Regions from separate parts of the Pseudomonas sp. HP_14 genome, predicted to be linked through region 2. Evidence: predicted binding sites of a transcription regulator. Region 2 holds the regulator's gene; the other holds the start of a gene.
What was found. The regulator sigma-54, encoded in region 2, starts transcription at its own class of promoters, with help from an activator protein. The targets are predictions, from matches to a motif close to ANTGGCATNNANNTTGCTNT.
Positions count from the first base shown of each region.

Region 1 (7,317 bases), on a different contig from region 2:
GAGTGGCTGAGACGACCGATGGCGCGAAACACTTCCTGCATCGCTGGCGCTTCGCCAATGATTTCGGGGGTGCGGGTCAGTGTCGGCGCAACGTCCATGCCTTGCTGTTCCTGAGCGTGCAGGTTGGCACGCTTGACCAGAGAAACGGCTTCATCGACGTCGAACGGTTTTGGCAGGTACTCGAACGCGCCGCCTTGATAAGAGGCAACAGCGCTGTCCAGGTCTGAATGGGCGGTCATGATGATGACGGGCAGGCGCGGGTGTTGTTCGCGGATTCGCGCCAGCAGGTCCAGGCCACTGGCACCCGGCATGCGGATGTCAGAGATAATCACGTCCGGTTGCTGACGAGCCAGGCGGCTCATCACGCCATCGGCGCTGTCGAAGCTTTGTGTGGTCATGCCTTCTTGCTGCAAGGCTTTTTCCAGAACCCAACGAATGGAACGATCGTCATCTACGATCCAGACAGTTTCACTACGGCTCATGTCGAAGCTGCTCCTTGTTCCAGCGGCAGGAAGATCGAGAAGGTGGTATGGCCAGGATGGCTGTCACACTCGATCAGCCCCTGGTGCTGACTAATGATGTTCTGCGTGATCGCAAGACCGAGTCCAGTGCCGTCGGGGCGGCCACTGACCATCGGGTAGAAAATGGTTTCCTGAAGCTCGGCCGGAATTCCGGGGCCGTTGTCGATGATTTCGATTTTGCTGACCAGCCGGTGACGCACATGGCCGATCGTGAACTGACGCATCGCACGAGTACGAAGGCTAATTCGGCCCAGGCGAAGCTCGTTCTGGCTGCTGATGGCTTGCATCGCATTACGCACGATATTGAGCACGGCCTGAATCATCTGTTCACGGTCGATCAATACATCGGGAATACTTGGATCATAGTCGCGCACCAGAGTGATGCACCCTTGGCTTTCCGCTTCGACCAGACTGCAGACACGCTCAAGCACTTCGTGCACGTTAGTCATGGCCAGCGATGGCAGCTTGTTTGATCCGAGCATGCGATCCACCAGATTTCTCAGGCGATCGGCTTCCTCGATGATGACGTTGGTGTAGTCCTTCAAACTCTCTTCAGGCAGCTCCCGCGCCAGCAGTTGCGCTGCGCCGCGAATCCCGCCAAGTGGGTTCTTTATTTCGTGAGCCAGGCCACGCACCAGCATTTTGGTGGTCTCCTGCTTGGACAACTGCGCTTCTTCTTTGGTGATGCGTAGCAGGCGGTCACGCGGATGGACCTCCAGCAGCAACAAGGTCTCGCCCTGGCTGAGGATGGGCGTTACCGCGTAATCAACTGTCAGTGTCTGGCCGGTAAGGGCGGTGAGCATGGCTTCGCGTTTGGTAAACGGGTGCGCTTGCTCCACTGCCTGGCGCAGAGAGCTCAGGGCTTCTGCAGACTCGGTGAACAGCTCGCTGATGAATTGCCCATGGCTGCGCTGACCGCTGATGGCCAGCAGCATTTCCGCTGCCGGGTTCATGTACTCAAGGCGCAGGTCAGCATTGAGCAGAATGGTGGCAGTGGTCAGGTTGTCGAGTAACAAACGGTGCAGCGCGTCGCTGATAGTCATTAAAGTCTTTGACCTCTTTTGGCTCATTGCGATTCCAGGTGAGCCTCGAATCACAGGCGCTGGTTGGTCTTCTCCAGCGTGGGTAACGCCACTGATACGTTTGTATCCAGTGCAGATAGGGTGCTGTTATAGCCAAGTTGCAAAAACCAAACCAAGGCTCCGAAAAGAAGCGTTTAAACTGCAAAACCGGGCTTTTTTTGGACAGTGCGTTTGAATGGTTCATCGAAGGGTAGCGTTTTCGAACCAAAATGGGGTTCTCGGCCGACTTGCTTGCAATATCTTGCACCAATATAGGGCTTTGATGTTTGGGGGAGAGGTGCTGTATCAAAAGAAAGGCAGGATGCTGCTTTTTTCTTTGGGTTTGTCTTTGAGGGGGCACTCGGGACGCACGCCGTACTCGGCGTTTTCGCAGGGGTTTGCCAGACGCTTCTGTGCCAGTGAAATGCGTTGCATGTGGAAGGGCTGGTTGGGCGTCTTTTCCAGCACTCGCCCATTTTCGTCGAGAATCTGCGCAGCGATCTGATGCGTGCCCCTGTCGATGTTCTTCAGCGGAACAACAGGGCTACGCCCGGCTTGGGCGACTGGCTTGCCATCTAGCAAAAGCTGATAGGTATGACCAGGCTGCAGCGCGGGATCGCTGGTGATGGTGGCAATCAGATCCCCTTCGGTGCTGCGTATGGTTGCATCAGGTTCCGGCACAAGAACCCGAAGCAGGTCGTAGCGAAACATCGGGCGGGGCTTGGCTTTGGTGGGTGTACTTTTTTGCACGGTGCGCGGTGGGGGCGAGCCGCTGGTGCTGTTGCTGGGCAGAATTTCGACACGCTTGGCGTTCTTGTGAGGCTGGTCCGTGAAGACTTTATTCCCCTGCGCGTCGGTGTAGGTGTAGACGTCTGCCAGCACCGCAGCAGGCAGTGTGATCAGTAAGCCCAAAAGCGCGCAGACCCATGTCCGTGATTTAAGGTTTGCCGACATGAACGCGCTGCACCGTCAGTGTGATGGTAGGACTCTGCTGGATGATGCGGCCTTTATCCAGCACGACTACGGCAAAGCTGTGTTCGCCGCGATCAATGTTGACGACTTGCAGGCGCGGCACATTCCCTGGCTGACCATAGAGATTTCCATCGACCAGTAATTGCAGCAAGTGCCCCGGTAGCAGTCTTGGCTGGATAGCGACCCCGACGGTAAACGTACCATTGTTGGCGCGCAGTGCTTCATCAGCGGGCAAGTCGGTCAGCGCCAAAGTCGGGTAGGCCACTTGTGGCTGTGCCGAGGGTGACGGGTTTTGCGCGGGGGCTACCGGACTCGCCATTTTCTGAGTGTCGACACTGTTGAGTGGCGGCAGCTCTACCACCTGAGCCTTGACGCCATCGGGCGGTGTATTGCTGAACGCGGCATTACCGTTGGCGTCGGTGTATTTGTAAATCTGCGCCGCTGCGGGCAACGCGATCAACAGCAGCAGACAGATGAGGCTTCGGCGCATGCAGGCTCCATGGCTTGGCTGCGGTGGTGGTAGGTTGCGCGCAGCATAGAACATAAATCAGCTTGAGCGGTTGATGATCATTTGCCAGTCACGCACAACTCGCCGACTGCTCGTGTAAGCGCCAGGTCATGAGTCGGATCCTTCGCTTGTAGTCGGGACTGTTGAATCACCCAGTTCGGGCATTGTGGGTCCTGACGGTACATCGCAAAGGCTGAGTATTCGCGCAGCAATCGCGTTTGCAGTTGATCCAGCTGTGGGCGAATTTGCCCGACCAGATCCGGCCTTGGCGTGTCTGGCGCCTTACCCGCTTCGTGCCATTTGGCGAGCAGTGCGTACTGCACCAGCTTGTTCGCTTCAATTTGTGCGGCGAGGAATTGGCTGACTTCCGGTGCATCCAGGTTGTAGCTAGGTGCGAGCTTTGCGGCGGCTGCGATGACCTGCGCTTCGCGAGGGCTGTCCTGAATCGGTTTTCCGCTGTCCCATTTGGTCAGTGCGACCTGATCTGCGATGGCGAGGCGTTCGCTGATCGTTGTCAGTAAAGGTGCAAGCGGCGCGGGTGCGGGCGAAGTCACGGGTGTGCTCGCGCAGGCGGTCAGGCTGGTGAGCGCAGCGCAGAAGAAAAGCAAGCATGCTGGATTGGACATATCTCTTTTTTCTCTCAAATTAATCGGAGCATTGATGCTGAATAAGGAGCGAGCTTGCTCGCGATGACGCACTCAAAGCCACACATTGTCCCAAAGCGGGTAGTCCTCAATTCGCGCCGCCAAACGACTGGCCTTGATGCGTAACGGCCGCTGACGCCATCGCGAGCAAGCTCGCTCCTATAGTTGGAACCGGGTCATCTGTAGGAGCGAGCTTGCTCGCGATGACGCACTCAAAGCCACACATTGTCCCAAAGCGGGTAGTCCTCAATTCGCGCCGCCAAACGACTGGCCTTGATGCGTAACGGCTTCTGACGCTATCGCGAGCAAGCTCGCTCCTCCAGGGGGGGGGTGTGCGCGAAATGACAGCATGCACCTGCTGGCGGCGTGCGTGGCAACAAATAGATATCGCATATTAAATCCCGCCCATAAAAAAGGCCTCCCGAAGGAGGCCTCTTTAGTGCGTCAGAATGCCTGACGCGACTGGATTAGCAGCTGTAGTACAGCTCGTATTCCAGTGGGTGTACGAAGGTGCGTACTTTGATTTCTTCTTCGCTTTTCAGAGCGATGTAAGCGTCGATGAAATCGTCGCTGAAAACGCCGCCTTTGGTCAGGAACGCACGACCTTTGTCCAGCTCTTCCAGTGCTTCTTTCAGGCTGCCGCAAACTTGTGGGATCTCTTTAGCCTCTTCAGGCGGCAGGTCATACAGGTTTTTGTCAGCTGCATCGCCAGGGTGGATCTTGTTCTGGATGCCGTCCAGGCCGGCCATCAGCAGTGCTGCGAAAGCCAGGTACGGGTTGGCAGCTGGATCCGGGAAGCGAGCTTCGATACGGCGGCCTTTAGGGCTGTTGACGTAAGGAATACGGATCGAAGCGGAACGGTTACGAGCCGAGTAAGCCAGCATTACTGGAGCTTCGAAGCCTGGAACCAGACGCTTGTAGGAGTTGGTTGCCGGGTTGGTGAAGCCGTTCAGTGCTTTACCGTGCTTGATGATGCCGCCGATGAAGTACAGGGCGGTGTCGGACAGGCCGGCATAGCCTTCACCTGCGAAGGTGTTCTTGCCATCTTTGGAGATGGACATGTGAACGTGCATACCCGAACCGTTATCGCCGTACAGAGGCTTAGGCATGAAGGTAGCGGTGCGGCCGTAAGCGTCAGCAACGTTGTGAACAACGTATTTCAGGGTCTGAACTTCGTCAGCCTTCTTAACCAGCGTGTTGAATTTCACGCCGATTTCGTTCTGACCTGCAGTGGCCACTTCGTGGTGGTGAACTTCTACGGTCTGGCCCATTTCTTCCAGAGCGTTGCACATTGCGGTGCGAATTTCGTGGTCATGGTCAAATGGCGGAACCGGGAAGTAACCACCTTTGATACCTGGACGGTGGCCTTTGTTGCCGCCTTCTACGTCCTGGTCGGACATCCACGAACCTTGTTCAGAGTAGATCTTGAACATGGAGCCGGAGATATCGGATTTGAACTTCACTTCGTCGAAGATGAAGAATTCTGGCTCTGGACCGGCGAATACAGTGTCACCGATACCGGTCGACTTCAGGTATTCCTCGGCGCGGTGAGCGATAGCGCGTGGGTCGCGATCGTAACCTTGCATGGTCGATGGTTCGATGATGTCGCAAACCAGGATCAGGGTTGGGTCTTCGGTGAACGGGTCGAGAACAGCAGTTTCGTCGTCCGGCAGCAGGATCATGTCGGAGGCTTCGATGCCTTTCCAGCCAGAGATGGAGGAGCCGTCGAACATCTTGCCGACTTCGAAGAAGTCGTCTTCCAGAGCATCGCGAGCCGGCATGGTCACGTGGTGCTGTGTACCTTTAGTGTCCGTGAAGCGCAGATCAATCCACTTAACGTCATGATCTTTGATGAGTTGAACCGACTTCGACATGGTGTCCTCCGGGTGGCTTCGGGCCTATTTAATGGTTTGGGCCCTTAGAATTTGGGTGATGCCGGCGCAGATACTCTGCCAAGGCAACCTGCCTCACAAGGGAGCAAATTGCATGCCAGTGCCCCGAGATGGGTTTTGTGCCCGAAACGCTCGCGTTTTCAGGCATAAATTCGATTATTTGAAAAAATAGCGCACCACAATGATGCTTGATATTGCGGCCGAGGTCTTTTTTGGTGCGCTGATGATTGGTTGCACGATAACTGGTTAAACCTTGAGCAATTTCCGCTATAATCCCGCCCCCTCTTTTTCGGCTGGCACCTCGCGCGCTGTTTTCATGAAACTAATCGTAAAAGTCTTCCCCGAAATCATCATCAAAAGCCCGCCGGTGCGTAAGCAATTCATCCGCCAGCTGGCCAAGAACATCCGCACCGTGCTCCGTGATCTGGACCCGGTACTGGTGGTGGATGGCTCGTGGGACAACCTCGAGGTTCAGACGAAACTGACCGACCCCAAGGTCCTGCAGGACATGACGGACCGCTTGAGCTGCATGCCGGGCATCGCCAATTTCCTTCAGGTGGCTGAATACCCGTTGGGCGACATGGACGACATCGTTGCCAAGTGCAAGCTGCACTACGCCGATCTGCTGCCGGGCAAGATGTTTTCGGTGCGCTGCAAGCGAGCGGGCAAGCATGCATTCAGCTCCATGGATGTCGAAAAATACGTCGGTAGCCAGTTGCGCAAGCAGTGCGGTGCGGCCGGTATCGAGCTGAAAAAGCCGGAAATCGTGGTGCGAATGGAAATTCGCGACAAACGGTTGTTTGTCATCCACAGCCAGCACAATAGTGTCGGCGGATACCCGTTAGGCGCCCTCGAACAGACCCTGGTGTTGATGTCCGGTGGTTTCGATTCGACCGTGGCGGCCTATCAGGTCATGCGTCGCGGGCTGATGGCGCATTTCTGCTTCTTCAATCTGGGCGGTCGCGCCCATGAGCTGGGCGTGATGGAAGTCGCGCATTTCATCTGGAAGAAGTACGGCAGCTCCCAGCGCGTGCTGTTTATCAGCGTGCCTTTCGAGGAAGTTCTCGGAGAAATCCTGCAGAAAGTCGATAACAGTCATATGGGTGTAGTTTTGAAGCGTATGATGTTACGCGCTGCATCCTCTATCGCTGACCGTCTTGATATCGATGTGCTGGTTACCGGCGAAGCGATTTCACAGGTTGCCAGCCAGACGTTGCCGAACCTGTCGTTGATTGACGCCGCGACTGACAAGCTGGTCTTGCGTCCGTTGATCACCAGCCACAAGCAGGACATCGTCGATCAGGCGGTTGAAATCGGTACTGCCGATTTCGCCAGGCATATGCCTGAGTATTGCGGGGTGATTTCGATCAACCCCAAGACCAACGCCAAGCGCAACCGCGTTGAGTACGAAGAGCAACAGTTCGACATGGCAGTTCTCGAGCGCGCGCTTGCGAACGCCAAACTGGTTTCGATCGATCGGGTGATTGACGATCTGAGCCGGAGCATCGAGATAGAAGAAGTCAGTCAGGCACTGGCAGGGCAGGTCATCGTCGACATCCGTCACCCGGATGCCCAGGAAGATCAGCCGTTGGTGTTGCCTGGCATTGAAGTACAGGCGTTGCCGTTCTATGCATTGAACAGCCGCTTCAAGGAACTGGATAACACGCGCCAGTACCTGTTGTATTGCGACAAAGGCGTCATGAGTCGCCTGCATGCTCA
Region 1 covers NZ_JBTOQI010000046.1:151,493-158,809, reverse strand. Annotated here, with positions in the region: gene ntrC (nitrogen regulation protein NR(I)) at 1-482, opposite strand, end outside; gene glnL (nitrogen regulation protein NR(II)) at 479-1,564, opposite strand; gene ACYASS_RS26210 (DUF4124 domain-containing protein) at 1,889-2,536, opposite strand; gene ACYASS_RS26205 (DUF4124 domain-containing protein) at 2,520-3,044, opposite strand; gene ACYASS_RS26200 (chorismate mutase) at 3,122-3,688, opposite strand; gene glnA (glutamate--ammonia ligase) at 4,174-5,580, opposite strand; gene thiI (tRNA uracil 4-sulfurtransferase ThiI) at 5,915-7,317, shown strand, end outside.
Region 1: a site for sigma-54 is predicted at 5,681-5,700, ahead of glnA (glutamate--ammonia ligase). Genes of this name have one in related genera too.

Region 2 (7,728 bases):
GCTTCACTCTGCTTAAGATTCAACTGCTTCAGGCAGTTAGTGATGAATATGGATAAATCCATTTTGAGGGCCATCTTGCTGGCAGTTTCATCATCATGCGTGACATGAAAAGGGCTTTCATGAAATTGGAGAGCCATAATCGCCTCGGTTTATATCTAAAATTTAAGATAAAAATCTTGGCGGCAGACAGATGGGCTGGTCAAGAAAATCTTTTGACGCAGGCGCCGCTCTACTCCCCCTCATCAAACTTGTTATTGATCAACTCAACCAGACCATCCAGCGCGGCCTGTTCCTGATCGCCTTCGGTTGAAAGGTGGATGTCTGTTCCTTTGCCGGCAGCGAGCATCATCACCGCCATGATGCTTTTGCCGTCAACCATGCTTTCAGGTGAGCGCCCCACACGGATCTGGCAGGGGAATTTGCCAGCGACGCCTACAAACTTGGCGGCTGCGCGGGCGTGCAGGCCCAGCTTGTTGATAATGGTAATTTGACGAGCGGGCATCGCAGGGAAAGTCCTTTCAGCTTAAGTCGCGGTGGCGAACCTGAACGTTTTTGAGGGATTGTTGCAGGACCTGACCCAAACGCTCGGTCAGGTATACCGAGCGATGGTGCCCGCCGGTGCAGCCAATGGCAATGGTGACATACGAGCGGTTGCTGGCAGCGAAGCGCGGCAGCCACTTGTTGAGATAAGTGAAAATGTCCTGAAACATCTCTTCGACATCAGGCTGTGCGGCCAGATAGTCGATAACAGGTTGATCTTTTCCCGATTGCTCTCGCAGTTCCGGTTTCCAGTAAGGATTGGGCAGGCAACGTACGTCGAATACCAGATCGGCATCCACAGGCATACCGCGTTTGAAACCGAAAGACTCGATCAGGAACGCAGTACCTGGCTCAGGCTTGTTCAGCAGTCGCAGCTTGAGCGTATCGCGCAACTGGTAAAGATTCAGGTGGGTCGTGTTGATCTTCAGATCGGCAAGATCAATGATCGGCCCAAGCAGCGTCGTCTCGTCGCGGATGGCTTCTGCCAGCGAACGATTGGCGTTACTCAGCGGATGGCGGCGGCGGGTTTCCGAGAAGCGCTTGAAGAGGGTCGACTCATCTGCGTCCAGGTACAGAACATCGCATTGGATATTGCGTGAACGCACCTCTTCCAGCATCTGCGGGAAGCGGGTCAGGTGACTGGGCAGGTTACGGGCATCGATGGAGACGGCCAGTAACGGTTCAGCCAGCTCAGTATTGATCAGGGCACGTTCGGCCAGCTCCGGGAGCAGTCCCGCCGGAAGGTTGTCAACGCAATAAAAGCCGTTGTCTTCCAGTACGTCCAGCGCCGTGCTTTTGCCGGAGCCTGAGCGACCGCTTACGATGATCATACGCATGATTAATGCCCGTTCTGTACGTCCAGCACCACTTTATAAAGCTCATCGCCAGTCTGGGCCTTACGCAGCTTGTCGCGCACTTCAGTGCGGTCCAGCATGCTGGCGATCTGGCGAAGCAGCTCAAGGTGTTCATCGGTAGCGGCTTCAGGTACCAGCAGGACAAACAACAGATCCACTGGCGCACCATCGATGGCGTCGAAATCAATAGGGGCATCCAGCCGTATCAACGCGCTGACGGGGGCACTGCACCCCTTCAAGCGACAATGAGGAATGGCAATGCCATTACCAAAGCCGGTAGAACCAAGTTTTTCACGGGCAACAAGGCTCTCGAACACGACTTGCGAATCGAGATCAGCCACTTGCTCGCCGATCAGGTTGGCAATTTGTTCGAGTACACGTTTTTTACTGCCGCCCGACACGTTCGCACGCGAACGGCCGGGGGTCAGGATATTTTCTAGTCGGATCATGTTTTGGGGGTATCAGCGAGCCGTTGCGCCCTGAAGGAGGCTGAGCTGCTTTTCCTTATGCTTGAGCAGTTGTCTATCCAGCTTGTCGGTCAAAAGGTCGATTGCCGCGTACATATCATCATGTTCCGCATTGGCGACGACCTTTGAGCCGGGGATGTGCAGGGTGGCTTCGATTTTCTGTTTCAGCTTCTCGACCTCCATGATGACCTGCACATTAGTGATCTTGTCGAAGTGGCGCTCCAGTCGTCCGAGTTTTTCGGTGATGTAGTCGCGTAGGGCGTCGGTCACATCCAGTTGATGTCCACTGATGTTGACTTGCATACCGCTTTCTCCTTATTGCCAGTGCATAAAGAGGCAGGCTTTTGCCTGCCACTGGAACGCTGTGGCTAGCAACCGGGTTGCGTAAAAACCGTAACGTGGAGCGGTGGTACGGTTACTACTGTACCTCTCGTCACATCAGTCGCTTGCGTTCGCTTGAAGGCGCTATGCCAAGTGATTCGCGGTATTTGGCAACTGTGCGACGGGCTACTTGAATGCCTTGTGCCTCCAGTAAACCAGCGATCTTGCTGTCACTCAACGGCTTTTTCTGATTTTCCGCTGCAACCAGTTTTTTGATGATCGCGCGAATGGCTGTGGACGAACACTCACCGCCTTCCGAGGTGCTTACGTGGCTTGAGAAGAAATATTTCAACTCGTAAATGCCACGTGGGGTATGCATGAATTTCTGGGTGGTAACCCGGGAAATAGTCGATTCGTGCATGCCTACTGCTTCGGCGATGTCATGCAGGACAAGAGGCTTCATCGCCTCATCGCCATACTCAAGGAAACCGCGCTGGTGCTCGACGATTTGTGTCGCCACCTTCATCAGGGTTTCATTGCGACTTTGCAGGCTTTTGATGAACCAGCGGGCTTCCTGCAGTTGGTTGCGCATGAAGGTGTTGTCGGCGCTGGTGTCGGCGCGGCGAACAAACCCGGCGTACTGCGGGTTTACACGCAGCCGGGGAACCGACTCCTGATTCAGCTCGACCAGCCAGCGCTCGTTGTCCTTGCGCACGATGACGTCCGGGACCACGTACTCTGCTTCGGTTGATTCGATCTGCGAGCCTGGTCGCGGATTAAGGCTTTGTACCAGCTCGATGACCTGGCGCAGCTCATCTTCCTTGAGTTTCATGCGCCGCATCAGCTGTGAATAATCGCGGCTGCCCAGCAGATCAATGAAATCACTGACCAGGCGTTGGGCTTCGCTGAGCCAGCGGGTTTTCGCAGGCAACTGACGCAGTTGCAGCAAGAGGCACTCGCTGAGGTTGCGGGCGCCGATGCCTGCGGGTTCAAACTGTTGAATACGGTGTAGAACGGCTTCGATTTCGTCGAGTTCGATATCGAGCTCGGGGTCGAAGGCATCAAGAATTTCTTCGAGCGTTTCGTCCAGATAACCTTGATTGTTGATGCAGTCGATCAGGGTCACAGCGATCAGGCGATCGGTATCGGACATTGGCGCAAGGTTCAGTTGCCAGAGCAGATGGCTTTGCAGGCTTTCACCGGCCGATGTGCGGGTGGTGAAGTCCCACTCATCGTCGTCATTGCTGGGCAGGCTGCTGGCGCTGGTCTGATAGACATCTTCCCAGGCGGTGTCGACGGGCAGTTCGTTGGGAATGCGCTCGCTCCAGTCACCCTCTTCAAGATTGTCTACGGTTGGTGCGGACTCCTGATAGGTCGGCTCTTGAACGTCTGGGTTCGGCTTCTGTTCGATGTTGTCAGCCAACGGATCGGCGTTGTCGAAGTCGTCGCCTTCTTCCTGGCGTTCCAGCATGGGGTTTGACTCCAGTGCCTCCTGAATCTCCTGTTGGAGGTCCAGCGTAGACAGTTGGAGTAAGCGGATGGCCTGTTGCAGCTGCGGCGTCATCGTCAGCTGCTGGCCCATTCTCAAGACTAGCGATGGTTTCATGGCTGGGGCTTAACACCTTATTCGCCGGCGCACATGCGCCATCCACTACCGAGCGCCGAGGCGCCTACATAAGCAAATTATATGCCTGAAACCGAAGTGTTTGCCTAGGGGGAGTGCTGGCATTTTAAAAGTGTCAGAACTAACCCCCCAGGTTGCTGGCCTTCAGAGGCCAGACGCTGCGGTTATTTACAGGCGGAACTCGTGGCCGAGGTAAACCTCTTTCACCAGCTGATTTGCCAGAATGGTTTCCGAGTCGCCCTCGGCGATCAATTGCCCGTCATTGACGATGTAAGCGGTTTCGCAGATATCCAGGGTTTCACGAACGTTGTGATCGGTGATCAGAACGCCAATGCCCTTGGCTTTCAAGTGATGAATGATCTGCTTGATGTCGCCTACCGAAATCGGGTCTACGCCTGCGAAAGGTTCATCGAGCAGAATGAATTTCGGTGAGGTAGCGAGTGCGCGGGCGATCTCTACCCGACGGCGTTCACCACCGGACAGGCTCATGCCCAGGTTGTCGCGAATATGGGTGATGTGGAACTCCTGCAGCAGGCTTTCCAGCTCTTTGCGGCGTCCGTCGCGGTCCAGTTCCTGGCGGGTTTCGAGAATCGCCATGATGTTGTCTGCCACGGACAGCTTGCGGAAGATCGAGGCTTCCTGAGGCAGATAGCCGATACCCGCACGTGCACGGCCGTGCATTGGTTGATGGCTGACATCCAGGTCGTCAATGAGCACGCGGCCCTGATCCGCCTGAACCAGACCGACAATCATGTAGAAGCAGGTGGTCTTGCCGGCACCGTTAGGCCCCAGTAATCCTACGATCTGGCCGCTCTCAATGGATAGGCTCACATCACGAACGACCTGACGGCCCTTGTAGCTTTTAGCCAGATGCTGGGCTTTCAGCGTCGCCATTTACTGGGCCTTCTGCTGGTCGGGTTTCTTTTTCGGCTGGATAACCATATCGATACGCGGACGCGGCGTAGTCACTTTGCTGCCGCCATTGGCGCGACCTGCGCTGACGATCTGCTTCACGGTGTCGTAAACGATTTTTTCGCCTTCGGACGTGTTGCCATCGTTGATCACCTTGGCCTTGTCGATCAGCACGATACGATCCTGGGCAGCGTAGTACTGGATAGTGATCGCGTAGGCTTGAACGATAGGCTTGTCCACTGACGGCTTCTGCTCGTAGTAGGCAAGGTTGCCGACAGACGTGAATACGTCGACTTCACCTTGGGCATTACGTGTGATGGTCACGGTGTTGCCGGTGATCTTCATCGAGCCCTGGGTGATGATTACGTTGCCTTTGTAGGTGGCAACGCCTTTCTTGTCGTCGAGTTGTGCGTCATCGGACTGGATGTGGATCGGCTGATCGCGATCAGTCGGCAGGGACCAGGCGCTCGCGCTTCCCAGTGCTGCACCCAGGCCGAGCAAAAAAGGAAGGGTTTTAACGAGCCTCATACTGTCCTCTTACTTTAGATAGCAGGTCCATCCTGCCGTCGTTCAAATACGCTTTCATTCCCTTGGCCGTAGTCACACCGCCTGCGCCGTCGATTCTAACGGCTTGCTCGGTCTGCGCATATTGCTTCTGCGGGAATACGGTCATGCGACTACTAGTGATAATGGTCGTACGTTTTTTGTCGTCGGTTCGTGCTACGCGAACCGAATCGATCAATTCCACTTGCTCGCCACCTGGGGACACTTCACCTGTTTTGCTCTGTATATGCCAAGGGTAAAGGGTGCCACGGTACATTTGCAGGTCTGGCGTGGTCAGCATTGTTACATCGGTAGCCTTGATGTGCTCGACCTTGTCGGCGGTCATCTCGTACTGCAGTTTGCCGTCGGGCAGATACTGCACGCTGTGCGCATTGATCGCGTAAAAGTCGATGGCGCTTTCATCCACCGCTGCAGCCGGTTGCTCCATGAAGCTTTCCGGGCTGATGTTCCAGTAGCCTGCAGCCGCTAGCAGGAATGCCAACACACCGAGGATCAGAAACGTTCGAATTCTTTTGCTAAGCATAAATGGCTTCTATAAGTAGGCTGCGTGGGCTGCTTCAAGGCTGCCCTGAGCGCTCATGATCAATTCACAGAACTCGCGGGCTGCGCCTTCGCCGCCTCGCGCCTGGGTAATGCCATGGGCATGTTGCCGCACGAAAGTAGCTGCGTTGGCTACTGCCATGCCCAGGCCGACACGCCGGATGACTGGCAAGTCTGGCAGATCATCACCCAGATAAGCGACCTGTTCGTAATTCAAGCCAAGTTGCGCGAGCAGCTCGTCGAGTACCACGAGCTTGTCTTCACGGCCCTGATAAAGATGTTCAATGCCCAGATTTTTGGCCCTGCGTTCGACTACGGGGGTCTTGCGGCCACTGATTATGGCTGTTGTCACGCCCGAGGCGATCAGCATTTTAATGCCTTGGCCGTCCAGCGTGTTGAAAGTCTTGAATTCGCTGCCGTCTTCGAGGAAATAAAGGCGGCCGTCGGTCAGCACGCCATCGACGTCGAAAATCGCCAGTTTGATATTTTTGCCGCGTTGCAGCAGGTCGGTGGTCATTTGTACGTCTCCATTACATGACGCCTGCACGCAGCAGGTCCTGCAGATTGAAAGCGCCCACCGGATGATCTTTTTCGTCGACGACGATGAGTGAGCCGATTTTGTGGTCTTCCATGATTTTCAGCGCTTCAGCAGCGAGCATTTCAGGGCGGGCCGTTTTGCCGTGCACTGTCATTACGTCGTCTATGATCGCCTGGCGAATGTCGATAGGGCGATCCAGGGTGCGGCGCAAATCGCCGTCGGTGAAGATCCCGGCCAGTTGCCCGTCAGCTTCGAGAATGGCGGTCATACCCAAGCCTTTGCGGGTCATTTCCATCAGTGCGTCACGAAGCAGGGTACCGCGTTGCACTTTCGGCAGCTGTTCTCCACTGTGCATGACGTGCTCGACCTTGAGCAGCAGGCGTCTGCCCAGTGCGCCACCCGGGTGCGAGAACGCGAAGTCTTCGGCTGTGAAACCGCGGGCTTCCAGTAATGCGACCGCCAATGCGTCACCCATGACCAGCGCTGCGGTCGTGGACGAGGTCGGGGCCAGATTCAGCGGGCAGGCTTCATGTTCTACGTGGGCGTTGAGATTGACGTCTGCAGCTTCCGCCAGAGTCGACTCAGGGTTGCCGGTCAGGCTGATCATCTTGATGCCCAGGCGTTTGATCAGGGGCAGCAAGGTAACTATTTCGGCGGTAGTGCCCGAGTTCGACAAGGCCAGAATGATGTCGTCGGAGGTGATCATGCCCATATCGCCATGACTGGCTTCGGCAGGGTGCACAAAAAAAGACGTGGTGCCGGTGCTTGCCAGTGTGGCAGCGATTTTCTTGCCGATATGGCCGGACTTGCCCATGCCAACCACAACAACGCGCCCTTTACTCGCCAGAATCATCTCACAAGCCTGGACGAAATCCGCATCGATATGCGCTAACAAGCCTTCCACCGCTTCGATTTCGAGGCGAATGGTGCGTTGTGCTGATTGGATAAGGTCGCTGGTCTGGTTCATGTGGAAAATCGGTCAGCTCGTTAAAAGGCGGCGATTATAGCGGTAATGCGCGATTCCCTCACGTCTGATCGTCGAGGTTTGTTTTTAATCGTTGCGGATGACGAAAAGCGGGCTGCCTTTGCGTGAAGTGTCGCAAATTGTGTGCGGTGATATTGATTGATCGGCTTCTCTCTTGGGCGGCGCCTTATAGCGGTGGTATAGTTCGCGGCCTGTTCAGCCCACCGGGACAGCATGTCTCCCGCCAGGGACTCGGCAGCTGAACGTGAGGCTGCATCGCAAGGAGTTTAGATGAGCGCCGATAACGCCTACGCGATCGAGCTGAAGGGCGTTTCCTTCAAGCGCGGTACGCGCAGCATTTTCGAAAATGTCGATATTCGTATTCCCCGTGGCAAAGTCACCGG
Region 2 covers NZ_JBTOQI010000011.1:229,451-237,178, forward strand. Annotated here, with positions in the region: gene ACYASS_RS10565 (helix-turn-helix domain-containing protein) at 1-137, opposite strand, end outside; gene ACYASS_RS10570 (HPr family phosphocarrier protein) at 230-502, opposite strand; gene rapZ (RNase adapter RapZ) at 519-1,376, opposite strand; gene ptsN (PTS IIA-like nitrogen regulatory protein PtsN) at 1,379-1,843, opposite strand; gene hpf (ribosome hibernation-promoting factor, HPF/YfiA family) at 1,856-2,164, opposite strand; gene ACYASS_RS10590 (RNA polymerase factor sigma-54) at 2,295-3,788, opposite strand; gene lptB (LPS export ABC transporter ATP-binding protein) at 3,975-4,700, opposite strand; gene lptA (lipopolysaccharide transport periplasmic protein LptA) at 4,701-5,246, opposite strand; gene lptC (LPS export ABC transporter periplasmic protein LptC) at 5,233-5,805, opposite strand; gene ACYASS_RS10610 (KdsC family phosphatase) at 5,815-6,339, opposite strand; gene ACYASS_RS10615 (KpsF/GutQ family sugar-phosphate isomerase) at 6,353-7,327, opposite strand; gene ACYASS_RS10620 (ATP-binding cassette domain-containing protein) at 7,616-7,728, shown strand, end outside.